Regions from separate parts of the Enterobacter sp. 6722112 genome, predicted to be linked through region 2. Evidence: riboswitches for the same ligand, from Rfam matches in the RefSeq annotation. Region 2 holds a riboswitch; each other region holds the start of a gene.
The links. A riboswitch is a leader RNA that binds a small molecule or an ion and turns the genes downstream of it on or off. The one in region 2 is predicted to bind thiamine pyrophosphate.
Positions count from the first base shown of each region.

Region 1: it holds a riboswitch for thiamine pyrophosphate, as region 2 does, so the genes downstream of both, thiC (phosphomethylpyrimidine synthase ThiC) here and thiM (hydroxyethylthiazole kinase) in region 2, are expected to answer to the same signal.
Region 3: it holds a riboswitch for thiamine pyrophosphate, as region 2 does, so the genes downstream of both, thiB (thiamine ABC transporter substrate binding subunit) here and thiM (hydroxyethylthiazole kinase) in region 2, are expected to answer to the same signal.

Region 1 is NZ_JBZWGR010000007.1:4,668,119-4,672,328, reverse strand. It holds gene hemE (uroporphyrinogen decarboxylase) at 1-87, opposite strand, end outside; gene nudC (NAD(+) diphosphatase) at 126-899, opposite strand; gene AC4OVU_RS23850 (Rsd/AlgQ family anti-sigma factor) at 995-1,492, shown strand; TPP riboswitch at 1,547-1,656, shown strand; gene thiC (phosphomethylpyrimidine synthase ThiC) at 1,736-3,631, shown strand; gene thiE (thiamine phosphate synthase) at 3,631-4,210, shown strand, end outside.
Region 2 is NZ_JBZWGR010000007.1:2,721,721-2,725,930, reverse strand. It holds gene AC4OVU_RS14460 (hypothetical protein) at 1-1,308, shown strand, start outside; gene AC4OVU_RS14455 (hypothetical protein) at 1,454-1,582, shown strand; gene AC4OVU_RS14450 (hypothetical protein) at 1,637-2,104, shown strand; TPP riboswitch at 2,335-2,432, shown strand; gene thiM (hydroxyethylthiazole kinase) at 2,468-3,238, shown strand; gene thiD (bifunctional hydroxymethylpyrimidine kinase/phosphomethylpyrimidine kinase) at 3,235-4,035, shown strand; gene AC4OVU_RS14435 (GntR family transcriptional regulator) at 4,078-4,210, shown strand, end outside.
Region 3 is NZ_JBZWGR010000007.1:540,739-544,948, forward strand. It holds gene thiP (thiamine/thiamine pyrophosphate ABC transporter permease ThiP) at 1-799, opposite strand, end outside; gene thiB (thiamine ABC transporter substrate binding subunit) at 775-1,758, opposite strand; TPP riboswitch at 1,790-1,890, opposite strand; gene sgrR (HTH-type transcriptional regulator SgrR) at 1,927-3,582, opposite strand; gene sgrT (glucose uptake inhibitor SgrT) at 3,671-3,823, shown strand; gene AC4OVU_RS04175 (sugar efflux transporter) at 3,945-4,210, shown strand, end outside.

The DNA of each region.
Region 1 (4,210 bases), 1.9 Mb from region 2:
CGCCTGGCGCATCATCCACACCGGGGTGACATCAACGGGCTGGCGCAGCAGCGCACGCAGATAACGATCGTTCTTCAGTTCGGTCATTTTGCAGTTCCTTATTGCGTCAGTCCGTCAGTGTAACACTACTCATACTCGGCCCGACACATTGCCACGGTATCTTCTATCAGGCGACGCGCCACCGTTCCCGGTGGGGGCAGCAGCGGTAAATCGTCGTAGCGATACCAGTTCGCCTCCAGCAGCTCTTTCTGATCGATAACAATCTCGCCGCTGTCGTATTCCGCCATAAACGCGGTCATCAGGGACATCGGGAACGGCCACGGCTGCGACGTCACATAGCGCAGGTTTTTCACCTTAATGCCGCTCTCCTCCATCACCTCGCGCGCCACCGCCTGTTCCAGCGTTTCGCCGACTTCCACGAACCCGGCAAGGACGGTGTGAATGCCGTTGCGATGACGGGTATGTTGCGCCAGCAGGATGGAATCATCACGGCGGATGGCGACAATGATGCACGGTGCGATTTGCGGGTAGTAGCGTTCACGGCAGTGGCCGCAGAGCATTGCCCACTCGGTTTTGCTCGGGTGCATGGTATGGCCGCAGTAGCCGCAGTATTTGTGCGAGCGATAAAACTCCGCCAGCTGCACGCCGCGCCCCGCCAGCTGGAACAGGCCGACGTCCAGATCCAACACCTGACGAACGGATCCCATATCCTGACGACGAGCCTGTTGGATCAACCATACCGGATCGCCCTGCCACTCGCCGATCCGCAGCGCAGGTTGCCCGACGAGATCGAAGATGTCTGCCGCGCCGTAGGGTATCTCCCCACCGGGCAGCCATAATTTTTGTTCGTGACTGACGATCCACCAACCCAGATCTGATTTTTCAATAATACGATCCATATCTATTGCACTACCTTCGCTTCACTGACATGTTGTTAGCATTGTGGTTACATTTTGGATAAGCAGATCCCATTCTAAACCTTATGGAGTCGACCATGTTAAACCAGCTGGAAAGCCTGACTGAGCGCGTTGGAGGAAGTAACACCCTGGTGGATCGCTGGCTACTTGTGCGCAAGCATCTACTCGTGGCGTATTACAATCTGGTTGGTCTTAAGCCTGGCAAAGAATCCTTTATGCGGCTGAATGAAAAAGCGCTGGACGACTTTTGTCAGAGCCTGGTCGACTACCTCTCCGACGGCCATTTCAATCTTTATGAACGCATTATCCGCGAAATGGAAGGGACAACGCCGTATTTAGCGGCCAGCAAACTCTGTCCGCTGCTGGAAGCCAACACCCAGCAGATCATGGACTACTACGATTCCACGCTAGAGAACGCTATCGATCACGATAACTATCTTGAGTTTCAGCAGGCGCTTTCCGACCTTGGCGAAGCGCTGGAAGAGCGATTCACGCTGGAAGACAAGCTCATCGCCCTCGTGCTGGACAACAACCTGAATATCAGCACCAGCGATAACGTTGCGCGCCCTGCTTGAGTTCTTAATCGTTAACGAGTAATTTACAACCATTCGCCCCTCTCACGAGGGGGATTTTTCTTGTCGGAGTGCCCAGTGTGAAAGCACGGGCTGAGACCGTTAATTCGGGATCCGCGGAACCTGATCAGGTTAATACCTGCGAAGGGAACAAGAGTCACACTGCTGTTGTATCGCCCCTGAGGCGATCTTCTCTTGCTTCATCCGTCGTCTGACAAGCCATGTCCTTCACATCTGGAATGAGCTATGTCTACAACAAAACTGACCCGCCGCGAACAGCGCGAACACGCACAACGCTTCATCGACACCCTGGAAGGCACCGCTTTCCCGAACTCAACGCGCATCTACATCACCGGTTCACAGGCTGATATCCGCGTGCCGATGCGCGAAATCCAGCTCAGCCCGACGCTTATCGGCGGCAGCAAAGAAAACCCGCAGTTTGAAGACAACGAAGCCGTGCCGGTGTATGACACTTCCGGCCCGTACGGCGACCCTTCTGTTGCTATCAACGTACAGCAGGGTCTGGCAAAACTGCGCCAGCCGTGGATTGACGCCCGTAACGACTGCGAAGAACTGAGCGTGCGCAGCTCGGCGTATACCAACGCGCGCCTGGCCGACGACGGTCTGGACGAGCTGCGCTTTACCGGCCTGCTGACGCCGAAACGCGCTAAAGCGGGCAAATGCGTCACCCAGCTGCACTACGCGCGCCAGGGTATCGTCACGCCGGAGATGGAGTTCATCGCCATCCGCGAAAACATGGGCCGCGAGCGCATCCGCAGCGAAGTGCTGCGCCACCAGCATCCTGGTGAAGGGTTTGGCGCTCGCCTGCCGGAAAACATCACGCCGGAATTTGTGCGTGACGAAGTGGCCGCCGGGCGCGCCATTATCCCCGCCAACATCAACCACCCGGAATCCGAGCCGATGATTATCGGCCGCAACTTCCTGGTGAAGGTCAACGCCAACATCGGCAACTCAGCGGTGACGTCATCCATCGAAGAAGAGGTGGAAAAGCTGGTCTGGTCGACGCGCTGGGGCGCGGACACGGTGATGGACCTTTCCACGGGCCGCTATATTCACGAAACCCGCGAGTGGATCCTGCGTAACAGCCCGGTGCCGATTGGCACCGTCCCGATTTATCAGGCGCTGGAGAAGGTCAACGGCATCGCCGAAAACCTCACCTGGGAAGCGTTCCGCGACACGCTGCTGGAGCAGGCCGAGCAGGGCGTGGACTACTTCACCATCCACGCGGGCGTGCTGCTGCGCTACGTGCCGATGACGGCGAAACGTCTGACCGGTATCGTCTCACGCGGCGGTTCGATTATGGCGAAATGGTGCCTTTCCCATCATCAGGAAAACTTCCTCTACGAACACTTCCGCGAAATCTGCGAAATTTGCGCCGCGTACGACGTCTCCCTGTCGCTGGGCGACGGCCTGCGTCCTGGCTCCATCCGCGATGCTAACGACGAGGCGCAGTTTGCCGAGCTGCACACGCTGGGCGAGCTGACCAAAATCGCCTGGGAGTACGACGTGCAGGTGATGATTGAAGGCCCGGGCCATGTGCCGATGCAGATGATCCGTCGCAACATGACCGAGGAGCTGGAGCACTGCCACGAAGCACCGTTCTACACCCTGGGGCCGTTGACCACCGATATTGCGCCGGGCTACGACCACTTCACGTCAGGCATTGGCGCGGCGATGATCGGCTGGTTCGGCTGCGCCATGCTCTGCTACGTGACGCCGAAAGAGCACCTCGGGCTGCCAAACAAAGAGGACGTGAAGCAGGGGCTGATCACCTACAAGATTGCCGCCCACGCGGCGGATCTGGCGAAAGGCCATCCGGGCGCGCAAATTCGCGACAACGCCATGTCCAAAGCGCGCTTTGAATTCCGCTGGGAAGACCAGTTTAACCTGGCCCTCGATCCGTTCACCGCCCGCGCCTATCACGACGAAACCCTGCCGCAGGAATCGGGCAAAGTTGCGCACTTCTGCTCCATGTGCGGACCTAAATTCTGCTCGATGAAAATCAGCCAGGAAGTACGCGATTACGCCGCCGCGCAGACCATTGAAGTCGGCATGGCGGACATGTCGGAAACCTTCCGCGCGAAAGGCGGCGAAATCTACCTCAAAAAAGAGGAGGCATAATGTACCAGCCTGATTTCCCCCCTGTCCCCTTCCGCTTAGGGCTTTACCCGGTGGTGGACAGCGTGGCGTGGATCGCCCGCCTGCTGGAAGCTGGCGTTCGCACCCTCCAGCTACGCATCAAGGATAAACGCGATGAAGAGGTGGAGGCCGACGTGATCGCCGCTATCGCGCTGGGACGTCGCTACCACGCCCGCCTGTTTATCAACGACTACTGGCGGCTGGCGGTTAAACACCAGGCGTACGGCGTGCATCTGGGACAGGAAGATCTGGAAACGACCGATCTCAACGCGATCCGTGACGCCGGTCTGCGGCTGGGCGTTTCTACCCACGATGATATGGAGATCAACGTGGCGCTGGCGGCCCGCCCCTCTTACATCGCGCTCGGGCACGTTTTCCCGACGCAAACCAAACAGATGCCGTCCGCTCCACAGGGTTTGACGCAGCTGGCGGCCCACGTTAAGCGCCTTGCCGATTACCCCACCGTCGCCATCGGCGGGATCAGCCTTGAACGTGCGCCCGCCGTGCTGGAAACCGGCGTCGGCAGTATCGCCGTCGTCAGCGCCATCACCCAGGCGGCAG
Region 2 (4,210 bases):
GCAGCCACTAAGCTAAAGGCTCAGAAGGGCGGGAATGCTCCTATCGTCGGTGGTGGGGTATTAGGAAGCCTTGCGTTAACGGCTGGCTCCCTCGGAGTGGGGCAGCGAATTGTTGACAAAGGGAATGAAAATCTTGACCTGGTGCGACAGTCGGCTCTTGTTAAGACAAATCCTAATGCAATCAAGACAATGGTAGCCTGGGGGCAGCAACATGGGGTTGACTCAGCTAATACATCTAAAGCCGTTGATAATATGAAAGATGTTCGTGAACGCCTCGCCATGACTGTTAACGATGCTCAAATGAAGAATGGCGAATGGAAGGGTGGGGATGGTGGCATTACGTCGATAATGAACAAATTCGGATGGAGTAAGGATCAGATTTCCAAGTTCCAAGATTCACCACTGGATTTCGTTCAAGCTACGGTGAATGAAGGGCAACGCCGTGGTATGTCACAGGCTCAGATTGGTACGTTGATCGAGAGTTTAGGTGATGACCTGATGCACTACACAGATATGTTCATGAATAACGGAGCTGACTATAACAAGACGCTGAAACAGCTTGTGGAAAGCGGTCAGACGCTGAACGACGAGCAGGTAAAACAGACGCTTGCATATGGTGATCTGAGTGTAGCGATGGGTAATCTGATGAATGGATTAGACAATCAGTTGTTTACAGGCTGGATGAAAGGCTTTGCCGATGGGGGCGACGATCTGGTAAGGAACACCAAAATTATCACCGAAGCGGCGGGAATGCTTGGAGAGGGCTTAGGCAATCTCTCGAAAGAAATCACTGGGCTTGTGGGTGAGATTTCCAATGTTGTGAGTGATATCAATAAAGGGCTGAAAGAACGTTTCCCTCAATGGTTCACTGATAGCGATAAGCCAGCGGCCCAGGCTCTCTACGATGGTGCTGTTACAGGCAGTGCCAACAGTGCTGCCGATTGGGTGCAGGACAAGACAGGGTTTAGTACCCGTAGTGTCGGTCATGCTGTTAAAGGTTGGTTAGGAATAGATGATCAGCCTACAGGGACAGCGGTAGAACAGTACGGCCTGAATGGTGATTCTCTGCGAGGGGGAGCGCTTCGTGATTCTGCTATATCATCCCTAACCAGCACCAATAGTGCGCCATCGTACAACCTTGCACCTGTATTCAATCTAAATCTTGAAGCGTCTGTTCCGCTCACTATCGCCAGCGATAGCTCAAGATTGAGCGATTACATTGATTTCCAGGCGAGAGCTTCTCAAGCCAGCTTTGCACAGTCGCTAACGCTGCAAATGTCGTCCGGTCAATCGTCTACAGGTGGGTGATATAAGGTACTATTCCGCTATATGTTGTATGGTATTTTGTGATCTGTGTGCATATATTGTGCTTTTTCTTTGACGCCGCTTCGCTTATTACCTACTATTAAAAAGGTAAAGTCGTTCTATCCTTCATTCCAGATGAGGTGTTTTCATGACTAAACAAAAGGTAGTTCGTGATGCGGGTACTGGTCAGTTTGTAAAGCCGGAAGAGGCTAAGAAACGTCCAGGGACAACTGTTACGGAAACTGTAAAAATCCCCTCTAAAAAAGGGAAAAAGTAAAAACATCTCAAAGCGCTCATTTGTAGCGCTTTTTCTATTTCTGGAGATCTTTTGATGGAAAGTCATAACTTTGAAAGGCTAAAAGAACATATCTTATCGTTATCTGTTTCAAAAAACTTCGAAGTTGCCAAAACAGAGTGGAGTCTACATTCGATAGAAGTTTCTGAAGAAATGGATTCCTGTCCCTGTGGTCAGGATATCAAAGAGCATTGCTATATTGAAAATAATAAAAATGGCAATACCACGTATGTTGGCAATGTTTGTATAAATAGATTTTTGAATATTTCAACTGGCACTTTATTCGATGGGTTGAAGAGGATTAAAAAAGATATTTATGCTAATCCCAATCTCGCATTGATTGAATATGCAAATAGCAAAGGGTATTTGTTCGACAAAGATTATGATTTTCTTATTGGAACTATGAAAAAGAGAAACCTCAGTGATAAACAGAGGCAGTGGAAGGAAAAAATAAACAATCGCATACTTAGAGAAGTTGTTGTTAAGAACCGTACAGCAAGATGAGTATTCTGTTTAGCACCCTCGATTCGAAAACAATGAAAACCAGCACATTCTATAAAGAGTGTAAGAAATAAGGGGCTTGCGCCCCTTTTTGCTGTCTGGGGTGGGGGTCAAAATGGGGGTCAAATTAGGGGTTATGCTTATTTTCAAGTTGTAGATGCGATGACCGGAAAGGCGGGGCTTGCATCAGTAAGCCACTTCCCCTAAGCTGGCAAAAAGTATAGAGATTCAATCTTCATGACTCGGGGTGCCCTTCATCAAAGAAGGCTGAGAAATACCCGTACCACCTGATCTGGATAATGCCAGCGTAGGGAAGTCAGATGCCTACCCGGTCATCGCTTCTTCACGCACGGCAGGAGCGAAATCATGCAGCCTGACCTGCTAGACTCACACGTTTTACATCAATTCCGAACCCGTTCCCCGCTCACGCACTGTATGACCAACGATGTCGTGCAGACCTTCACCGCCAACGTTTTGCTCGCGCTGGGTGCTTCCCCGGCAATGGTGATCGAAGCCGAGGAAGCGGAACAGTTTGCCGCGCTTGCCGATGCTCTGCTCATCAACGTGGGTACACTCACCGCGCCGCGCGCCCAGTCGATGCGTCGGGCCATTGAGAGCGCGGTAGCCGCGGGTACGCCCTGGGTTCTGGATCCGGTTGCGGTTGGCGCGCTGGCGTACCGCACCCGATTTTGCCAGCAAATATTGTCCCTTAAACCTGCGGCCATTCGTGGAAACGCCTCCGAAATCCTCGCCCTTGCCGGAATGAGTGCGGGCGGGCGCGGGGTTGATTCCACCGATACGGCGGCGAGCGCGTTGACCGCTGCGCAGACGCTCGCCCGCCAGACCCACGCCGTTGTGGTCGTCACAGGAGAAGTGGATCACATCACTGATGGTCAGCGAACCCGTACGGTCGCGGGCGGCGACCCGCTGATGACCCGCGTGGTGGGAACAGGCTGTGCGCTCTCGGCGGTCGTCGCCGCCTGCTGTTCGCTGCCTGGCGACAGGCTTGATAATGCGACGGCAGCCTGCGGCTTTATGAAGCGCGCAGGGGCAGCTGCACTGACTCACAGCCGGGGCCCCGGCAGCTTTGCCCCGGCGTTTCTGGATGCGCTTTACGCGCTGGAGGAGCTGGTATGACACGCATTAATGCCCTGACTATTGCGGGAACCGATCCCAGCGGCGGAGCGGGGATCCAGGCAGACCTGAAAACCTTCTCTGCGCTCGGCGCTTACGGATGCTCGGTTATCACCGCGCTGGTGGCGCAAAACACGCGCGGTGTACAGTCGGTATATCGTATTGAGCCGGATTTTGTCGCCGCACAGCTGGATTCGGTATTCAGCGATGTACGCATCGACACCACCAAAATCGGCATGCTTGCAGAGGCGGACATTGTTGAAGCGGTCGCTGAACGTCTCAAACGTTATCAGATAAAAAACGTGGTGCTCGATACCGTGATGCTGGCCAAAAGCGGCGATCCGTTGCTCTCCGCCTCTGCCGTCGACACCCTGCGTAAAAAGCTGCTGCCGCAGGTGGCGCTGATCACGCCAAACCTCCCTGAAGCCGCCGCGCTGCTGGATGCGTCACACGCGCAAAACGAACGTGAGATGAAAGAGCAGGGCAATGCGCTGCTGGCGATGGGATGCAGCGCGGTGCTGATGAAAGGCGGTCATCTTGATGATGCAGAAAGCCCGGACTGGCTCTTCACCCGCGATGGCGCGCAACGTTTCACCGCCCCGCGGGTACAGACCAAAAACACCCACGGCACGGGATGTACGCTCTCGGCGGCGCTGGCGGCGCTGCGTCCCCGAAACGCGAACTGGGCGGATACGGTGCAGGAGGCGAAGATCTGGCTCTCGTGCGCGCTGGCAAAAGCCGATTCTCTGGAAGTGGGTCACGGTATTGGGCCGGTTCACCATTTTCATGCATGGTGGTAAGCCGTATACTGGCATAAAACCTTATGCCAGAGAAAAACAGAGATGGAACAAGCGCATACCCGGTTAATTGCTCAACTCAAGGAACGAATTGCCGCACCGGACAACACGCCGTTGTACCTGAAATTTGCCGAAACGGTTAAAAACGCGGTACGCAGCGGCGTGCTCGCGCACGGTA
Region 3 (4,210 bases), 2.2 Mb from region 2:
CTTTACTCAGCCGCTGGCTGAGTAACACCAGCGCCAGGCAGCAGACCATCTGCACCATCGCCAGCAGCGCGGCGCGGCCCGGATCGTAGTCGTAACTTAAGGCCTGATAGATCGCCAGCTCAATGGTGGTGGCCTGCGGCCCGCCGCCGAGAGAAAGCACGGTCGCGAAGCTGGCGAAGCAGAGCATAAAGATTAGCGCGGCCACCGGGGCAATCTGGCGTCGCAGCCACGGCCATTCGACAAAGCGGAAGAACGACCAGCCGCGCATGCCAAGCTGGGCGGCAATCTGACGCTGCTCACCGGGAATGTTTTCCAGCGCCTGTAAAAAGAGGCGCGTCGCCATCGGCATATTGAAAAAAATATGCGCCAGCAGAATGCCTTTCAGGCCGTAAGGGGAGAAGGTCCATTCCAGACCAAGCAGGTTGAAGAGGGATGCCAGCCAGCCCTGTCGACCGTAGACGCTCAGAATGCCGAACACCGCCACCAGCACGGGCAGGATCAGCGTCATCGCGCACAGCCGCAGCAGGGCAAGCCTGCCGGGGAAACGTCTGCGATAGAGGGCGCGTGCAAGGAAAATGGCCGGGATCGTCGACAGCAGCGCGGAGAGAAACGCCTGCCAGAAGGAGAAACGGATGACGTGCCAGAGATAGCTGTCGTGCCAGAGGGCGAGCAGATCGCTCTCTGGCGCGTTAAACCACAGCGCAAGGAATGCACCCAGGCTGACGACCACCATCAGTATGGCGGCGAGCAGCCCGGGAACTAACCAGCCGGGGATCAGCGGCTGACGGCGCGTTGCCATTCACTAATCCATGCGGCGCGCTGGGCGGCAACCTGCTGCGGCGTAAATTCCAGTGAGGTTTGCGGCTTGTTTAGCTGCTCAAAGCCTGCCGGCAGCGCAACGTCAGTGACCGGGTACATCCAGTTTCCTGTCGGAATAGCATTCTGGAATGCCGGGGAGACCATAAATTTCAGGAATTTTTCGGCAAGCTCCGGCTGTTTGCTCGCGGCGGTGCGGGCGGCTACTTCCACCTGCAAATAATGCCCTTCAGCAAAGTTCGCGGCGGCGTAGTTATCCTTCTTCTCGGCGATAATGTGGTAGGCCGGAGAGGTAGTGTAGCTCAGCACCAGATCGCTTTCGCCTTTCAGGAACAGGCCGTAGGCTTCGCTCCAGCCTTTGGTGACGGTAACGGTTTTCGCGGCCAGCTTCTGCCACGCTTCCGGCGTTTTATCCCCGTAGACTTTCTGCATCCACAATAGCAGCCCCAGACCCGGCGTGCTGGTACGCGGATCTTCATAAATTACGCGCCATTTCTGGTCACTTTCGACCAGCTCTTTCAGGCTTTTGGGCGGATTCTTCAGCTTGTTTTTATCGTAGACAAACGCAAAGTAGCCGTAATCAAAGGGAACGAAGGTGTCGTTTTTCCAGCCGCCCGGTACGTTGACGGCATCTGCCGCCACGCCGCTTTTGGCGAACAGTCTGGTTTGGGTGGCGGCTTCCAGCAGGTTGTTATCCAGCCCGAGCACCACGTCGGCTTTGCTGTTTTTGCCTTCCATGCGCAGACGGTTGAGCAGCGAGACGCCATCTTCCAGCGCCACGAATTTCAGCTCGCAGTTGCAGTCGGCTTCAAAGGCTTTTTTTACCACCGGGCCGGGGGCCCAGTCGGCGGAGAAGGAGTCGTAGGTGTAGACCGTCAGAACAGGCTTAGCAAAAACAGGCAGCGCAACCAGCGCCAGCAGAGGAAGAACGTTTTTTAACACTTTGCACCTCAGGGTTGAGTGGCAAAGGATTTTGAGAGACAGCCTCAAATCCCTTCGCCGGCGTTATCCGGATCAGGTTCGACGGGTATTATCTCAGCGCACATCAGTGATGCAGCACCCCGTTGAGAACGGCGCTATTGTAATGATTTGGTGAATATTACGAAAGCGTTATGGCTCCGGCGGCGCAAACCAGGCGGATTTAAAATCAAACCAGCCGAGGGTATTCATCCGCAGACCGCGCATGCTGCGCTGCCCCTGGATCAGCAGCCAGTGGTGAATCAGCGGTACGATCGTCTGCCCGGTCAGTAATTCCTGACACCAGGCGGCCAGATCCATTTCTCCCGCCCGCCACCGCGCGGCGTCCTGCTGCCAGTCCCGGTTGATACAGTGCTGAATCAGGGGCACCTCGTACAGGTGAGAAAAGAGCGAGAAATCCAGCGGCAGCGTAAAATTCGCGCTGTTGAGCCAGATATCGCTGATGACGTCTCCGCGATGCCATTCATCATAATCGACTTCCTGTATCGCCAGCGTCACGCCTTCGGCTGCCAGCAGCGTGCTCATGATCCTCGCCAGAAAACGGTGCTCAATGTGGTCGCGATAGTAGCTGAGGGTGATGGTCTCCAGTCCGGCAGGCTTTTCGCTGCGGACGGGCTGCGCATGGTGCCAGCGTGGGAGCAGGCCATAGGCCGGGAACCACCAGGTCTGGTATTGCTCCTCTGCGTGATAAATCAGGTTAGCGGGCGCCAGAATATGGCTTATCCACCTGCGGACGTCGTGGTTTGCCCCGCGATGGCTGCGGCTATCAAAGAGCAGGTAGTAGCAGCCCTCCTCCAGGCGGCTTTCGAACGCCTTTTCACCGGCTGTTGGCCCTTCCAGGGTCAGGCCTGCGCTCAGCTCTTCGTTGAGATCCGGTAACACCCAGACGTTCACTTCGTCGATCAACGCCCTATAGCCAAAGTAATCATCAAAGGCGCGGATCTTCAGTTGATTACTGTTGTTCCGTGAAACGGAGTAGGGGCCCGTACCAATCGGCTGGCTGGAAAAATTGTTCAGGGATCGCCACTCGGCAGGCAGGATCATTGATGGCACGTAGCCCAGAAGCCACGGAAGCCATTTGTCCGGCTGCGAAAGCTCAATATCCAGCGTCCAGGCCGTTGGAGAGTGGATCCGTGCGATATGCGAATAGAGCGGCAGCGTGCGGGCGCGCTCTAAAGAGGCGATAACGTCGCGCATCTCCAGCTCGCGTCCATGGTGGAAATGAATGCCGGGGCGTAGAAAGAAGCGCCAGTGCAGCGGAGACACCTGTTGCCAGTGATGGGCAATATCCGCTTCCAGTTCCCCGTTTTCCTCATTTATCCGCGTCAGACCGCTGAATATCTGCCGGGCCATGTGGGTTTCAGAGCGACGTAACGCCGTACCGGGCAACAGATTTTTCATTGGGCGGTAGTAAAGTACCCGCAGAATGTGGCGTCCCTGACGAAAGCTGCGTCCCAGATGCGAGACCAGCATCTGGCGCACGGCGGCTTTGTCGCCCACCAGCTGGACCAGCTGATCGATGCGGTCCTGCTCCAGCAGATCCTCCGCTCGCTGTTGCTGTAACGCCAGGCCGGTATAAAGGAAAGTCAGGCGCGAACGCTTGCCGCGTCCGGCTTCGGCCTCCCAGTTTAGCCAGCCCTGCTGCTGCATGGTATTAAGGAGCGTGCGCATATGACGCCGGGAGCAGTTGAGGAGCTCGGCCAGCTCGTTCAGCGTGGTCTCCTGCGATTGCCCCTCGCAGCACTGCCAGAGGCGGATAAATTGTTGTTGCAGACGACCGGAAGGCATAAAAGGGGAACTCCTGACAAAAAATCAGCAATTTATTAATCCCTATATTAAGCCAATAATCCTTATCGATGAAGCGAGGAGGTAAATTATGAAGAGGTCTACCGCACGTCAGTTTTATCAGCACTATTTTTCAGCGACAAAGGGAGTGTCCTGGCTGGCCCGCCAGTGCGCAGAGCAGCGACTGAGAATACTGGAAGATCTGATGCAGTGGGACGTTACGAAATCGACCTCTTCTCGCTAACTCGCCTCGATCATGTGTGACTGAGTATTGGTGCTAATCACCCGCCAGCAAAATGTTTTTTGCTGGCTTTTTTCGTTTACTATTCCACCCAATTTCGATTCGCTTTCATAAGGACTTGCGCATGCTCTGGTTGATGACGATGGGGCGACGCCTGAATGGCGTGTACGCCGCTTTTATGCTGGTGGCCTTCATGATGGGCGTGGCCGGCGCGCTTCAGGCGCCGACGCTGAGCCTGTTTCTCAGCCGCGAGGTGGGGGCGCAGCCGTTTTGGGTGGGCCTGTTCTACACCGTCAACGCCATTGCCGGGATCCTCGTCAGCCTGTGGCTGGCGAAACGATCCGACAGCCAGGGCGATCGCCGCAAGCTGATCCTCTTTTGTTGCGCCAT